Pseudolabrys taiwanensis: one gene and its partners. The protein of the gene in region 3 interacts with the protein of the main gene of each other region in a pairwise test. Links are inferred from orthologs where the notes say so. Each region holds a gene or a part of one and is shown on either strand. Other genes may lie near its edges.

The links. The genes of interacting proteins can lie anywhere in the genome.
Region 1: the proteins of DW352_RS06465 (region 3) and DW352_RS17215 interact in binary tests that used the Escherichia coli proteins (3 or more experiments, as listed by UniProt). The link is inferred for Pseudolabrys taiwanensis from one-to-one orthologs.
Region 2: the proteins of DW352_RS06465 (region 3) and DW352_RS04800 interact in binary tests that used the Escherichia coli proteins (3 or more experiments, as listed by UniProt). The link is inferred for Pseudolabrys taiwanensis from one-to-one orthologs.

Annotation. Positions count from the first base shown.
Region 1 is NZ_CP031417.1:3,622,029-3,628,323, forward strand. Bases 1,135-4,447 are described here. They hold DW352_RS17215 ([protein-PII] uridylyltransferase), read left to right. Parts: upstream 1,135-1,520; coding sequence 1,521-4,247; downstream 4,248-4,447. Other genes in these bases: DW352_RS17210 (alcohol dehydrogenase), read right to left, coding at 1,135-1,189; DW352_RS17220 (ATPase domain-containing protein), read left to right, coding at 4,408-4,447. Also shown: DW352_RS17205 (hypothetical protein), read right to left, coding at 1-2; more of DW352_RS17210, read right to left, coding at 137-1,134; more of DW352_RS17220, read left to right, coding at 4,448-5,901; DW352_RS17225 (response regulator), read left to right, coding at 5,916-6,295.
Region 2 is NZ_CP031417.1:1,004,827-1,010,808, reverse strand. What follows is about bases 1,849-4,848. They hold DW352_RS04800 (two-component system sensor histidine kinase NtrB), read right to left. Parts: upstream 3,925-4,848; coding sequence 2,773-3,924; downstream 1,849-2,772. Other genes in these bases: dusB (tRNA dihydrouridine synthase DusB), read right to left, coding at 3,921-4,848; ntrC (nitrogen regulation protein NR(I)), read right to left, coding at 1,849-2,765. Also shown: DW352_RS04810 (LLM class flavin-dependent oxidoreductase), read right to left, coding at 98-1,129; more of ntrC, read right to left, coding at 1,323-1,848; more of dusB, read right to left, coding at 4,849-4,952; DW352_RS04790 (bifunctional 2-C-methyl-D-erythritol 4-phosphate cytidylyltransferase/2-C-methyl-D-erythritol 2,4-cyclodiphosphate synthase), read left to right, coding at 5,137-5,982.
Region 3 is NZ_CP031417.1:1,348,093-1,351,712, forward strand. The notes cover bases 855-3,620. They hold DW352_RS06465 (P-II family nitrogen regulator), read left to right. Parts: upstream 855-1,951; coding sequence 1,952-2,290; downstream 2,291-3,620. Other genes in these bases: DW352_RS06460 (NAD(P)H-hydrate dehydratase), read right to left, coding at 855-1,668; glnA (type I glutamate--ammonia ligase), read left to right, coding at 2,350-3,620. In the rest of the region: more of DW352_RS06460, read right to left, coding at 145-854. UniProt on the Escherichia coli protein: P-II indirectly controls the transcription of the glutamine synthetase gene (glnA). P-II prevents NR-II-catalyzed conversion of NR-I to NR-I-phosphate, the transcriptional activator of GlnA. When P-II is uridylylated to P-II-UMP, these events are reversed.

The DNA of each region.
Region 1 (6,295 bases), 2.3 Mb from region 3 along the record:
ATTCCTGCTCGCGTATAAAGAAGAGTTGCTTCGTCCCGGCCGAGCGCTTGCGAGGGCCGGGACCCATACGCCGCAGTCTATCGAGAGGACACGGCGTGTGGGTCCCCGCCTTCGCGGGGACGACAAACGCCGGAGCTTACGCCGGCGTCAGCACGACACGGCCGACAATTTTGCCCGCACGCAGGTCGGACATCACCGTGTTGACATCGTCGAGCGGTCGCGTCGCCACCGGCACGTCCGGCAGGCCGGTGCGGCGGACGAGCTCCATCAGCTCGCGCATCTCGTGCAGGCTGCCGACATAAGAGCCTTGGATGGTCAAAGCCCGCATCGGAATCGGCGGCAGCGACACGGTGAGGTCGCCGCCGTACAAGCCGACGATGACATACTTGCCGCCCTTGATCAGACTGTCGTAGCCGACGCGCGCGCTCTGCGACGAGCCGACGAGATCGACCACCCCCCACGCGCCGCCTTTGGTGAGATCGATGATCTGCTGCGACGCATCCGGCGCGCCGCCATCGATCACATGCGCGGCGCCGGCTTTCTTGGCGGCGGCGCGTTTGACCGGATCGATATCGACGACGATCGCGCTATGCCCGCCCATCTTCTGATGCAGGGCCAGGCACATCAATCCGAGGCCACCGGCGCCGATGATCACCGTCGGCTCTTCTTTCAGCGTCGGCACCTTCTTCAAGGCGCCGAAGGTGGTGACGCCCGAGCAGGCGAGCGGCGCCACCCGCGCGGGATCGAGGTCGCCAATATCGAACAGATAGCGCGGATGCGGCACCATCACGTAGTCGGCGTAGCCGCCGTCCGAAAACACGCCGAGGCTCTTCATGGCGCGGCAGAGATTGTCCTCGCCGCGCAGGCACACGGCGCAGGTGCCGCAGCCGATCCATGGATCGGCCAGCACGCGGTCGCCCACCTTCACGCCCTTGGCCTCGGGGCCGACCGCAACCACCTCGCCCACATTCTCGTGACCGAGGGTCACGGGCAGCTTCATGCCGCGGTCCTGCAGGCTCAGCCTTTTGCCGCCACCGAGATCGAACCAGCCGTCCGCCAGGTGCAAATCGCTGTGGCAGACACCCGCCGCCAGCACCTTGAGCAGAACCTCAGACCCCTTTGGCGCCGGCGTCGGCTGCTCGTTGAGTTTCAGCGGCTCGCCGCACACGCAGACTTGGAACATGCGCATTGTCGTTTCGCTCCCAGCTCTCTCGTTACGGGCAGGATAGCCCGATACCCGCCGCTGTCACCACGGCCCCGAGCAAGACAGCAATGCCCGGATTTCGTCGTATATGCGCCCAAAATCCCCTTCGCATGTGCACAAACCGCCCAAAATTTGTGCCCGGAATCCTGCAATCTGGCGGTCTCGCAACTATCTTTCTTAGCAATCGATGACGTAAGACATCGCTTCCGCTGCTCTGGTTGATGACATGGCCTCCCTAGCCCTCGAACGTGATGCCCGCCCCACCCTTGAGCCCACCGCCAAGGATCTCGGCGACCTGATCGATTCGACCGCGCTGATGGCCGACCTCGAGGCGCTGGCGGCTGCGCATACGGGCGGCGAGCGCGAGTTGCGAACGGTGCTGGCGCAGCGCCTGAAGGCTGCCCTTGTCGCCGGCAAGGCCAAGGCCGAGCAGCTCCTGCTCAAGGACCGCCGCGGCCGCCATTGCGCGGCGCGCATCTGCCACATGCAGGATGAGATCATCCGCATCCTGTTCGAATTCACGCGCAAGCATCTCTACCCGTCGCAGAACCCGTCCGAAGCCGAGCGCATGGCGATTATCGCCACCGGCGGCTATGGCCGCGGCCTGCTCGCGCCGGGATCCGACATCGATCTGTTGTTCGTGTTGCCCTACAAGCAGACCGCCTGGGGCGAGTCGGTCGCCGAGGCGATCCTCTATTGCCTGTGGGACACCGGCCTGAAGGTCGGCCACGCCACACGCTCGATTGACGAGTGCATCCGCCAGTCGAAGGCGGACATGACCATCCGCACCGCCATTCTCGAAGCACGCTTCCTGCTCGGCGACCGGCCTTTGTTCGACGAGATGGTGACCCGCTTCGACAACGAGGTGGTGCGCAACACCGCGGCCGAATTCGTTGCCGCCAAGCTCGCCGAGCGCGAGGAACGTCATCGCCGTGCCGGCCAGTCACGTTATCTCGTCGAGCCGAACGTGAAGGACGGCAAAGGCGGCCTGCGCGACCTGCATACCTTGTTCTGGATCGCGAAGTACGTTTATCGCGTGCACGAGCCCGAAGAGCTGATCGAGCGCGGCGTCTTCGACAAGCAGGAATATCAGCTCTTCCAGCGCTGCGAAGATTTCCTATGGTCGGTGCGTTGCCATCTGCATTTCGTCACCGGCCGCCCGGAAGAGCGCTTGTCCTTCGATATCCAGCGCGAGATCGCGCAACGCCTCGGCTACACCGAGCATCCGGGTCAGCAGGATGTCGAGCGCTTCATGAAGCACTACTTCCTGATCGCCAAGGACGTCGGCGATCTGACCGCGATCGTGTGCGCCGAGCTCGAGGACAGCCACGCCAAGAGCACGCCGGTCCTGAGCCGCATGATGGCGCGCCTGCGGCCGGTCCGCCGCCACGAGATCTCCGGCACCAAGGACTTCATCGCCGAGCACAACCGTATTCTCTGCGCCAAGGCCAATGTCTTCGAGCGCGATCCGGTCAATCTGATCCGGATCTTCCATCTGGCGCAGAAGCATAATCTCGCCTTCCATCCGGACGCGATGCGCGCGATCACGCGCTCGCTCAAGCTCATCGGCGCGGATCTGCGCGACAACGAGGAGGCCAACCAGCTCTTCCTCGAAATCCTGACATCGAAGAACGATCCCGAGACCGTGCTGCGGCGCATGAACGAAGCGGGCGTGCTCGGCCGCTTCGTGCCGGCCTTCGGCAAGGTCGTCGCCATGATGCAGTTCAACATGTATCACCACTACACGGTGGACGAGCACCTGTTGCGTTGCATCGGCGTGCTGGCGGAGATGGATCGCGGCGCGGGCACCGACACGCCGCTGTCGAACGAGCTCATCCATAAGATCCGGCCGGAGAACCGTGCCGTCCTCTACGTCGCGCTGTTCCTCCACGACATCGCCAAGGGGCGGCCCGAGGATCACTCGATCGCCGGCGCGCGCATCGCGCGGCGCTTCTGTCCGCGGCTCGGCCTGTCGGCTGCCGACACCGAGACGGTCGCTTGGCTGGTCGAGAACCACCTCGTGATGTCGAGCGTCGCGCAGTCGCGCGATCTGTCGGACCGCAAGACCATCGAGAATTTCGCTGCCGTGGTGCAGACCGCGGAGCGCCTGAAGCTACTCACCATCCTGACCACCGCCGACATCAAGGCCGTTGGCCCCGGCGTCTGGAACGGCTGGAAGGCGCAGCTCATCCGCACGCTCTATTACGAAACCGAGCCGGTGCTCACCGGCGGCTTCTCGGAAGTCAATCGCGCCCAGCGCGTCGAGATGGCGCAGACGGAATTCCGCGAGGCGATGAAGGATTGGCGCCCCGAGCGGCTCGAGGCCTATATCGCCAAGCACTATCCGGCCTATTGGCTCAAGGTCGACCTGCCGCACAAGATCGAGCATGCGCGCTTCGTGCAGTCGACCGAGGAGGCTGCCAAGACGCTCGCGACGATGGTCGGTTTCGACAATACGCGCGCGGTGACCGAGCTGACCGTTTTCGCGCCCGACCACCCGTGGCTGCTGTCGATCATCGCCGGCGCCTGCGCCATGGCCGGCGCCAACATCGTCGACGCCCAGATCTACACCACCACCGACGGCCGCGCGCTCGACACCATCGCGCTGTCGCGCGAGTTCGAGCGCGAGGACGACGAGGAACGGCGCGCGACGCGCATCGCCGATTCGATCGAGAAGGCGCTGCGCGGCGAATTGCGGCTGCCCGATCTCGTCAGCAAGCGCGCCGCCTCGAAGGGCCGCATCAAGGCCTTTGCCGTCGAGCCGAACGTCACCATCAACAACCAGTGGTCGCACCGCTACACGATGGTGGAAGTCACCGGGCTCGACCGGCCCGGTCTGCTCTATGAGCTGACCGCGACCTTATCGAAGCTCAACCTCAACATTGGTTCCGCCCACGTCGCCACTTTCGGCGAACGCGCGGTCGACGTGTTCTACGTCACCGATCTGATGGGCGCGCAGATCACCTCGCCGACGCGCCAGGCCGCCATCAAGCGCGCGCTGATCGCGCTGTTCGCCGGCGAAGGCAAGGCCGGCGCCGCTTAATGCGGTCCCTAACGGACTGAATTCAAAAGATAAATTTACGGCTGACGACGGCGTGATGGAACTCGGCCAAATGGGTCGCGTTTCCTTCCCGCACTCACAGTCGCCCGCAGTTCGTGCGCGGCGACTTCACTGTCAGCACAGGACTTTGCGGGACGTCACCATGGACGCCACGTTCGTACAATTGCCGCGCGCGAGTACCGGTATCTCGGGATTGGACGACATCCTGGGTGGCGGCTGGGCGCGTAGCCGGTTGCACCTCCTCGAAGGTGCCCCCGGCACCGGCAAGACGACCATCGCCCTGCAATTCCTGCTGGCGGGAGCGCAGGCTGGCGAAACCGGAATCTATATCAGTTTGGCGGAAACCGAACGCGAGTTGCGCGACGGCGCGCAATCGCATGGCTGGACGCTCAATGACAAGATCGAAGTGTTCGAACTCGTGCCGCCGGAAAGCGTGCTCGACCCCGCGCAGCATCAGAGTTTGCTGTACTCGTCCGATCTGGAGTTGGGCGAGGCGGTCACGCGCATTTTTGACGCCATCGAACGACTGAAGCCGCAGCGCATCGTCATCGACAGTCTGTCGGAGATCAGGCTGCTCGCGCAGAGCTCGCTGCGTTATCGGCGGCAAATCCTCGCGCTCAAGCATTACTTCGCGAAACACAACTCGACCGTGATCATGCTCGACGACCTGACGGGCGAGACTGTCGACCGGGCCGTGCACAGCATCGCGCATAGCGTGGTGCAGCTCGATCAATTGGCGCCGGTCTACGGCGCCGAACGTCGACGCATGCGCGTCGCCAAATGTCGCGGCCAGTCTTTCCGCGGCGGCTACCATGACTTCACCATTGCCGAAGAGGGCGTGCTCATTTTCCCGCGGCTGGTGGCCGCCGAACAACGCAAAGGCCACTCCGGCAAAACGCTCCTCAGTGGCGTCCCCGAACTCGACAGCCTGCTCGGCGGCGGCGTCCCCGTGGGCTCGAGCACGCTCATCATGGGGCCGTCGGGCACCGGCAAGACCCTTCTCACGCTGCAATTCCTTAAGGCCGCGGTCCAGCGCGGCGAACGCGCGGCATTGTTCGTCTTCGACGAAGAACTCGGGCTTCTGTTCTCGCGCGCCAAAAGCATGGACATCGACCTGGGCGCGATGCGCGATGCCGGCGCGCTCCACGTTGCGCAGATGGACGCCGCCGAACTTTCGCCAGGCGAGTTCTCCCATCGCGTGCGGGCCGCGATGGACAGAGATAAAATCGGCACGGTCGCCATCGACAGCCTCAACGGCTATCAGGCCGCCATGCCGGAAGAGCAGTTCCTCACATTGCATGTTCACGAACTGCTGCAGTACCTGAACCGGCGCGGCGCCACGACCTTCCTCACGCTGGCGCAGTCCGGCATGGTCGGTGAAATGAAGGCGCCGGTCGACCTGACGTATCTCGCCGACAGCGTGATCATGCTCCGCTATTTCGAGGCGCTCGGACGGGTCCGCCGCGCGATATCCGTGGTGAAAAAACGCGGCGGCGCCCATGAGGACACGATCCGCGAGTTCGCCATCAACGGCAACGGGCTGGTCATGGGCGAGCCGTTGCACCAGTTCCAGGGCGTTCTGCGTGGTGTGCCAACCTTCGTCGGACAGGCCGAAAAGCTCATAACCACAACGTGAGCGAGTGGTCCGCCATGCAGGTGAACGTCAAAACGGCAACATCCCTCGCCACCGCCACCGAGCGGGTCTTGGTGCTCGCGCCCAGTGGCCGCGACGCCGGCGTCGCGCGCGACATTCTCGAGGATGCGGGCATCGCCGTCGAAATCTGCCGCGATCTCGAGGCCCTTCTGGCCCGACTCGATGAGGGCGCCGAGGCCGCCGTCGTCACCGAGGAAGTGCTTCGCGGCGATGCGCGCGGCCTCATACGCTGGGTTTCCGAGCAGCCGGCCTGGTCGGACTTCCCATTCATTGTGCTGACGCGTCACGGCGGCGGCATCGAACGCAACCCGCATGCGGCGCAAGTCACCGCGGCATTGGGCAATGTGAGCTTTCTCGAGCGGCCGTTTCACCCGAC
Region 2 (5,982 bases), 340 kb from region 3 along the record:
GCCGACACTGAGGCATTTATACAACAATGTTGCCGAATTGAGACGATTCCGCGGCGCCCCACAACAACCAACCCACGGCAGTAGTTCGTGAAAAGAACTACCCGAGCATGTCCCGCACCAGCGGGATGACTTTGCGGCCGTAAAGCTCGATGGATCGCATCATTTTCTCATGGGACAGCGGCCCGGCGCTGTATTTCATGTCGAAACGGGCGGCACCGAGCGCCTTTGCCGTCGCGGCGATCTTGCGGGCCACGGTCTCCGGCGATCCGACGTACAGCGAGCCGTGCTCGATCTCCCGCTCGAACTCGGGCCGGCCCATCGGCGGCCAGCCGCGTTCGGCGCCGATCTTGTCGCGCATGCGCTTGTAGAAGGGGAAGAGCGCATCCTTCGCCTCAGCATCGGTCTCGCCGACGAAGCCATGCGAGTGCACGCCGACGGCCAAGTCCGGCTTGCCCGTCTCCTTGAGCGCGCGGCGAAAGAGGTCGGCATAAGGCACGAAGCGCTTGGGGTCGCCGCCGATGATGGCCAGCATCATCGGCATGCCGTAGTGGGCCGCGCGCATCACGGATTCCGGCGTGCCGCCCACACCGATCCAGGTGGTCAAATGGCCGGACTCGGTCTTGGGAAAGACGCTCTGGTTCGCGAGCGGCGCGCGCAGCTTGCCCTGCCACGTGACCGGCTTCTCGGTGAGGACAGCGGCGTACAGATCGAGCTTCTCGTTGAACAGCGCCTCGTAATCATCGAGGTCGAAGCCGAACAACGGAAAGGACTCGATGAAGGAGCCGCGGCCGAGGATGACCTCCGCACGCCCATTCGACAGGGCGTCGAGCGTGGAAAAGCGCTGAAAGACCCGGATCGGATCGTCCGACGACAGCACCGTCACTGCCGAACCGAGCCGGATGCGCTTGGTGCGGCTCGCAATCGCGGCAAGCACCATCTCGGGTGATGATACGGCGAAGTCACCGCGATGATGCTCACCGACGCCGATGAAATCGACGCCCACCTCGTCGGCGAGCACGGCCTCGTCGACCAGATTGCGGATCACCTGCGCGGCGGAAAGCGGCTTGCCGTCAGGACCGTCGGTGATATCGCCGAAAGTATCGAGGCCGAGTTCGATCGGTGTCGTCATAGGCGTTCATCCTGCCTGCGTGGGCCGCATTCGACGCGCCCACGGCGTCACGGCCGGGCATAGCCCGTCAAAGACGGGCATGCACGCCCTTATGTCCCGGGCATCTACGCCTTCCTTGTATCAAAGACGTGGATGCCCGGCACAAGGCCGGGCATGACGAGAAATAGACCAAGGATGGCGCCGCGATGATAGATCAGGTTCCGCCGCGATACACTTGAATGTCGAGATCGCGGATTTTCTTGCGCAGCGTGTTGCGGTTGACCCCGAGCAGGTCCGCCGCGCGGATCTGATTGCCGCGCGTCGCGGCCAAAGCCGCCGTCAACAACGGATATTCGATCTCGCGCAACACGCGATGATAGAGACCCGCCGGCGGCAAGCCGTCCTCGAAGCCGGAGAAGTAGGTCGACAGATGCCGCTCGACCGCGGCGCCCAAGCTCTCGTCCGGCCGCGGCTCGTCGCTGCCCACCGGCAGCACCGGCTGGGCCAGCTCGGAGTCGATCACCGCAGCCGTGATCGTCTCCTGCGGATAGAGCGCCGCCAGACGGCGGGCGAGGTTCTCCAGTTCGCGCACATTGCCCGGCCAGCGGTGACGCTTAAGCCGGTCGAGCGCGGCCTGGTCGATCTGCTTGGGCGGCAGCCCCTCGCGTTCGGCCTGGGCGAAGAAGTGGCGAATGAGATCCGGAACGTCCTCCGTGCGCTCGCGCAGAGGCGGCAGCCGCAGCGGCACGACGTTGAGGCGGAAGAACAGGTCTTCGCGGAACAACCCCTGCTGGATGAGCTGGCGCAGGTCTTTGTTCGTCGCGGCGACGATGCGCACATCGCTCTTGATCGGCGTGCGGCCGCCGACGGTCGTGTACTCGCCCTGCTGCAAGACGCGCAGAAGGCGCGTCTGCGCCTCCATCGGCATGTCGCCGATTTCGTCGAGGAACAACGTGCCGCCTTCGGCCTGCTCGAAGCGGCCGGCGCTGCGCGTGTTGGCGCCGGTGAAAGCCCCCTTCTCGTGACCGAATAGTTCGGACTCGATGAGATCGCGTGGGATCGCCGCCATGTTGATGGCGACGAAGGTGCCGGCGCGGCGCTTGCCGTAATCGTGCAGCGCGCGCGCCACTAGTTCCTTACCGGTGCCGGACTCGCCGGAGATCATCACCGTCAGATCGGTCTGCATCAGCCGCGCCAGCACGCGGTAGATTTCCTGCATCGCCGGCGAGCGGCCGACCAACGGAATGGAATCGAAATCCTCGCTCTTGGGTGCCGGCGCCCGTTTGTCCTTCGGCTCCGAAAGCGCGCGGCCGACGATGCCGATCAACTCCTTCAGATCGAAGGGCTTCGGCAGATACTCATAGGCGCCGCGCTCGGACGCGCGAATAGCCGTCATGAAGGTGTTCTGCGCGCTCATGACGATGATCGGCAGATCGGGTCGCGCCTTGCGGATGCGCGGGATCAGGTCGAAGGCATTCTCGTCCGGCATCACCACGTCGGTGATGACGAGATCGCCATCGCCTTGCGTCACCCAGCGCCACAAGGTGGCGGCGTTACCGGTCGAGCGCACTTCATAACCGGCGCGCGACAAGGCTTGATTGAGGACGGTGCGGATCGCGGCATCGTCATCGGCAACGAGAATGCTTCCCGTCGGCATGGTCGTGTTACCTCACGGGCTCTGAACCGGCCGGAACGTCGTCGGATGCGCCGCCCTCCCCGGTGTAAATGGGCATCAAAACGCGGAAGACGGTGCGGCGCGGCTGCGATTCACATTCGATGATGCCGCCATGGTCGTTCACGATCTTGGCGACCAAGGCGAGGCCCAGCCCGCTGCCGGTGCGCTTGGTGGTCACGAACGGATCGAACAGATGCGGCATGAGATCGTCGGGCACGCCGGGGCCGTTGTCCTTGACGCAGAACTCGAGCGGCAACGACACGCGGGCACGGCTGCCCGGCACCGACAGGCGCACGCCCGGCCGGAACGCGGTGGTGAGTTGGATCTCGCCGTCGGTCGCGGTCTCGCCGATCGCCTCGGCGGCATTCTTTACGAGATTGAGGAAGACCTGCACCAGTTGATCGCGGTTGGCGAGCACCGGCGGCAGCGACGGGTCGTATTCCTCGACGAATTTGATGTGGCGGGCAAAGCCCGTCTGCGCCAGCCGCTTCACGTGATCGAGCACGACGTGGATGTTGACCGGCTCGCGCTCGACCGGCCGCTCGTCGGCGAACACTTCCATGCGGTCGACCAGCTTCACGATGCGATCGGTCTCGTCGCAGATCAGCTTGGTGAGCGAACGATCGTCGTCGGCCGCCGACTGTTCGAGCAGTTGCGCCGCGCCGCGGATGCCGGACAGCGGATTCTTGATCTCGTGCGCCAGCATGGCGGCGAGCGCGATCACCGAACGCGCGGCGCCGCGATGGGTGAGCTGCCGGTCCATTTTGTCGGCGATGGTGCGCTCCTGCAGCATCACCACGACGTGGTCGACATATTCCGGCAGCGGCGCGACATGCAGGTCGACCAGACGCTCGCCGGGATTACGCGGTGTGGCGAGATCGACCTTGTATTCGTTCACGGCGGCGCCGCGTTGGCGCACCTGCTCGACCAAGGTGAGCAGCGGCGAGCCGAACGGCACCAGGTCGCGCAGCAGATGGCGCCGCAGCACCGCGACCGAGCTGTCGAAAAACTGCTCGGCGGCGACATTGGCGTCGGCGATCTTGCCGTCGGGCGCGACGGTGATCACCGGATGCGGCAGCGCGTTGAGCATGGCGTCGGCCGGGGAGCCGACGGCGGGAGACAAGGCATGGGCGCGGCTCATGCGGCGGCCCTCCAGGAAAAGTCGTCATAGGCTTCGGCGAGGAGCCCGCGTGCCTGTGCCGGTTCCTCGGCGGTAAGCACGCGGGATCGATGATGCTTGAGAACGTCGGCGGCGGCGCCGGCGCTGGCGGCGGCACAGTCAAGCGCCCACCCCAGATGCTTGCGCGCATGACGGCGGCCGATGCGCACGCCGTGATGCGTGATCATTTCGTCGTACAGCGTCTGGATCAGGTTGAGTTGCTCGGACAGCGACGGGTCGTCGCCGCGTTCGCCGGTGGCGAGAAAGCGCGCGACCTGCCCCGGAACCCAGGGCCGGCCCTGCGCCGCCCGGCCGATCATCACGGCATCGGCGCCGGATGACTCCAGGGCCGCGACTGCATCGTCGAACGAACGGATGTCGCCATTGACCACGACCGGCACGCCGACGGCTTCCTTGACCGCGCGCACGGCGGACCAGTCGGCGCTGCCGGTATAGAACTGGCAACGGGTGCGGCCATGCACGGTGATCATCTGCACGCCGGCGGCTTCCGCACGGCGCGCCAGGTCCGGCGCGTTGAGCGAGGAGGCGTCCCAGCCGAGCCGCATCTTCAGCGTCACCGGGACTTTGACCGCGCCGACAGTCGCCTCGATCAGCGTCAGGGCATGGTCGAGATCGCGCATGAGCGCCGAGCCGGAGGCACCGTTGGTGACCTGCTTCGACGGACAGCCCATGTTGATATCTATGATGTGCGCGCCCTGCGCTTCGGCGATGCGGGCGCCTTCGGCCATCCAGTGCGCCTCGCAGCCGGCAAGCTGGACGACGTGGATGGCAACGCCCCGCCCTTCGCTGCGGACCGCCGCCTCACGCTCGCCGCGGGCCAGACCTCCGCAGGCGGTCATTTCGGATACCACCAATCCGGCCCCCAGCCCTTCGGCCAGGCGGCGGAACGGAGCATCGGTAATGCCGGACATCGGCGCCAAAACGACCGGGTTTGGCACCGGAATAGTTCCGATTTGCAACGGCGACGCACAATTCAAGGTTGTTTTCATCCAAATCCCATACTTGCACACAGTTTAGGCGCAAGCGCTACGATGCCCAGAGTTTAGCCATTTTCCTGGGGTGCGCAAGTGTTGCACTGCGAAAAAATGTTCATGCTTAAGAATCAAGCAGTCACGCATTCGGTTTGCGTCAGAACAAGATCAGGGTAAAGCCTTGGCCGAAAAGGAGTACGGCATGGCGCGAATAGCGGCTGTGGTGGTGGCTGCCGGCAGCGGGATACGGGCCGGCGGCGACAAACCCAAGCAGTTTCGAACGATCGGTGGCGAAACCGTGCTGCGGCGCACGCTATCCGCCCTGCTCGACGTTGCGGCGATCGACGTCATCCAACCTGTGATCCGGCTTGAAGACACGAGCCTCTTTAAGGCGGCGACCGAGGCGTTGCCGCCCGCGAAATTCAACGCCCCTGTCGGCGGCGGTGCCACGCGCCAAGAGTCCGTCCGCGCCGGCCTCGAAGCGCTGGCGTCACAGGCGCCGGATGTCGTGCTGATCCACGACGCCGCCCGCCCCTTCGCAAGCCGCGCGCTCATCGAACGCGCCATCGCCGCGGCGGAGAAGACCGGCGCCGCCATTCCTGGCCTCGCCGTCACCGACACCATCAAGAGCGTCGACTCCCATAGCCTCGTCGGCGAGACGCTCGACCGCTCGTCCTTGCGCGCCATCCAGACGCCCCAGGCCTTCGCCTTCGCCCCGCTCCTCGAAGCACATCGGCGCGCGCACCGCGAGGGCCGCAACGACTTCACCGACGATGCCGCCCTCGCCGAATGGGTCGGCATGCAGGTCGTCGTCTTCGACGGCGAAGCCGGCAACATCAAGATCACGCATCCGGAGGATTTTATGCGCGCGGAGTCCATGCAAGCGGCCCAGCTCAGCGACGTGCGCACCGGCACCGGCGTCGACGTGCACGCCTTCGGCCCTGGCGATCACGTCATGATCGGCGGCGTCAAGATCGCCCATACGCAAGCGCTCACCGGCCACTCCGATGCCGACGTCGGCCTGCATGCGCTGGTCGACGCCATTCTC
Region 3 (3,620 bases):
GGAAAACATCCTGCGCCGCAATCGGCAGGGCTTAACGCGCCGATACCCGACAAGGCAAGCCGCAGCGGCCGCCTCGAACGAGCGGCGCGGCTTATATCATGGAGGGTTCGGCCTGCAGCAAAAATTTGGGGTCTTTTCGCCGCGTCACAAGGTTTTGCGCGGACCGGGGGACGCGGCCCCGAGGGCGGCGAACAGCCGCCGGTAAACGGCCGGTAACGCGTCCGGCAGGTCTTCGGAAATCAGCCCCGGACCGAACGCGGCCGCCGCCTCGCCATGCAGCCAGACGGCCGCGCTGGCGGCCTCGAAAGCCGGCATGTGCTGGGCGAGCAGCCCGGCAATCATCCCCGCCAGGACGTCGCCGGCGCCGGCCGTCGCCAGATAAGGCGGCGCGTTGTCGGCGATGGACGTGCGCCCATCCGGCGCGGCGACCACCGTGTCGGCGCCCTTGAACAAGACAACAGCGCCACTCAGGCGCGCCGCCGCACGCGCTTGATCAAGTTTACCTATAACTTTCAGATTTTTCTTTATCTCTTTAAATAACCTATCAAATTCACCGCTATGTGGCGTCAGGATGACGGCTCGCCCGGCGCGCTTGCCGATGGCCGAAAACAGGTCGTCGGCACTGTCGGCGAAGCTGGTGAGCGCGTCGGCGTCCAGCACCACCGCCGCCTCGCTCGCCAGCGCGGCCAGCACCTGCGCCCGCATCGGCGCCCCGACGCCCCCGCCCGGGCCAAGCACCATGGCGTTGTGCCGCGTGTCGGACAGGAAGCCCCTAAGCTCCTCGGCGCCGTCGACCGGGCGGACCATGATGGCGAGGTTCGCGGCCGCCTGCACCGCCAGGGCCTCGCGCGGCGTGGCAAGGGTCGCAAGCCCCGCCCCCGCCCGCAGCGCCCCGCGGGCGGCAAGACGCGCCGCCCCGCCGAACGAGAGACCGCCCGATACGACCACGGCGTGGCCACGGCCATATTTGTGTCCCTCCGGCTTCGGCACCGGAAAGACGCCAGACCATAGTGCCGGGCGATTCAGGAAGGCGCGCGGCTTGATCTCGGCCAGAACATCCGCGGGAATGCCGATGTCGGCGACGGTCAGGTCGCCGCAGTGCAGCCGCCCCGGCAGCAGCACATGGCCGGGCTTGAGCCGGAAGAAGGTCACCGTGTGTACGGCTTCGACGGCGGCGCCCATGACCGTGCCGGTGGTGCCGTTGATGCCGCTCGGCAGATCGACGGCGACAACCGGCGCGCCGGACGCATTCATGGCTTCGATCATGGCGCGCGGCAGGCCTTCGACGGGACGGTCGAGCCCGGCCCCGAACAGCGCGTCGACTATGACGCCGGGCGTGTTGCCGAGGCGCTCGGGCGTCGCCGCCTCGACGGGCCCCTGCCACCGCCCGGCCGCGGCGGCGGCGTCGCCCTTCAGCTTGCCCCGATCACCGACCAGCAGCAGCCGCACGGCGTGGCCACGCGACTGGAGAAGACGCGCCGCCACGAAACCGTCGCCGCCGTTATTGCCAGTCCCCGCGACGACCGTGACCGGCCGTCCCTGCAGCATCGCCACCACCCGATCGGCGACGGCGAGGCCCGCGCTCTCCATCAAATCCGCGCCGGCTGCTCCGCGCGCACCAGCCAACCGATCCGCCTCGCCCATCTCCACTGTGGTCAGAAGCTCAATCATGGAGCGAGCCTAACGCCCGGATTGAAAAGGAACAATTTCAATCGAAGCCACTCCATGCATACGCATGCCTAAACATGCGCCGATTGGACGGTCTATTTAATAGGCAAACAGCCTATTAAATAGACGCGACACGACTTCGGGAACGCATACCACCCTACCAAACTGGCTCAACCTATTGATCCCGTGACGCTTTGCGCGTCTCAATGGCTTGGCACAAGACCTGCTAACCGGAAGCGCGGCCCCGTGCGGCCGCCCCGACCGGTCTGGGGAAAGGAAAGCGATGAAGAAAATCGAAGCCATCATCAAACCCTTCAAGCTCGATGAGGTGAAGGAGGCTTTGCAGGAAGTCGGGCTCCAAGGCATCACCGTGACCGAAGCCAAGGGCTTCGGCCGGCAGAAAGGACACACCGAGCTCTATCGCGGCGCCGAATATGTCGTCGACTTTCTCCCCAAGGTGAAGATCGAAGTCGTGCTTGGCGACGAAATGGTGGAGAAGGCGATCGACGCGATCCGCCGCGCCGCCCAAACCGGCAGGATCGGCGATGGAAAAATCTTCGTTTCCAACATCGAAGAAGCAATTCGCATCAGAACAGGCGAATCCGGGGTCGACGCCATCTAGCGGCCGCTTCGTTTTTCAGCTAACCGCTAGCCATCCGTAAAAAGGGGGATGCAAAGCCCATGACGACAGCCAAAGAAGTCATGAAGATGATCAAGGATGACGACGTGAAGTACGTCGACTTCCGCTTCACCGATCCGCGTGGCAAGTGGCAGCACGTCACCTTCGACGTCACCATGATCGAGGAAGACACCTTCGCCGAAGGCATCATGTTCGACGGTTCCTCGATCGCCGGCTGGAAGGCGATCAACGAATCCGACATGTGCCTGATGCCCGACCCCGCTTCGGCTTGCATCGATCCGTTCTTCGCGGAAACGACGCTCGTTCTGGTGTGCGACGTGCTCGAGCCGACCACGGGCGAACCCTACAACCGCGATCCGCGCGGCATGGCCAAGAAGGCGGAAGCGCTGGTCAAGTCGATGGGCATCGGCGACGTGATCTATTTCGGACCGGAAGCCGAGTTCTTCGTGTTCGACGACGTCAAGTACAAGGCCGATCCCTACAATACCGGCTTCAAGCTCGACTCCATCGAGCTGCCGACCAATTCGGATACCGATTACGAGGGCGGCAATCTCGGCCACCGCATCGGCATCAAGAAGGGCTACTTCCCCGTCCCGCCGCAGGATTCGGCGCAGGACATGCGTTCGGAAATGCTCGCGGCCATGGCGAAGATGGGCGCCAAGGTTGAAAAGCATCACCACGAAGTGGCCTCGGCCCAGCACGAGCTCGGCCTCAAGTTCTCGCCGCTCACCGTGATGGCCGACCAGCTGCAGATCTATAAGTACTGCATCCAGCAGGTCGCCCAGATCTACGGCAAGACCGCGACCTTCATGCCGAAGCCGGTTTATGGCGACAACGGCTCGGGCATGCACTGCCACCAGTCGATCTGGAAGGACGGCAAGCCGATTTTCGCCGGCGACAAGTATGCCGGCCTCTCGGACATCTGCCTCTCCTACATCGCGGGCGTCATCAAGCACGCCAAGGCCATCAACGCCTTCACCAATCCGACCACCAACTCCTACAAGCGTCTGGTGCCGGGGTTCGAGGCGCCGGTGCTGCTCGCTTATTCGGCGCGCAACCGTTCGGCCTCATGCCGCATCCCCTACACCGAGAGCCCGAAGGCCAAGCGCGTCGAGGTCCGCTTCCCCGACCCGCTCGCCAACCCGTATCTCGGCTTCGCGGCGCTGCTGATGGCCGGCCTCGACGGCGTCAAGAACAAGCTCCACCCCGGCGAAGCGATGGACAAGGATCTCTACGACCTGCCGCCCGCCGAGCTGAAGCAGATCCCGACCGTCTGCGGCAGCTTGCGTGAAGCGCTCGAGAGCCTCGACAA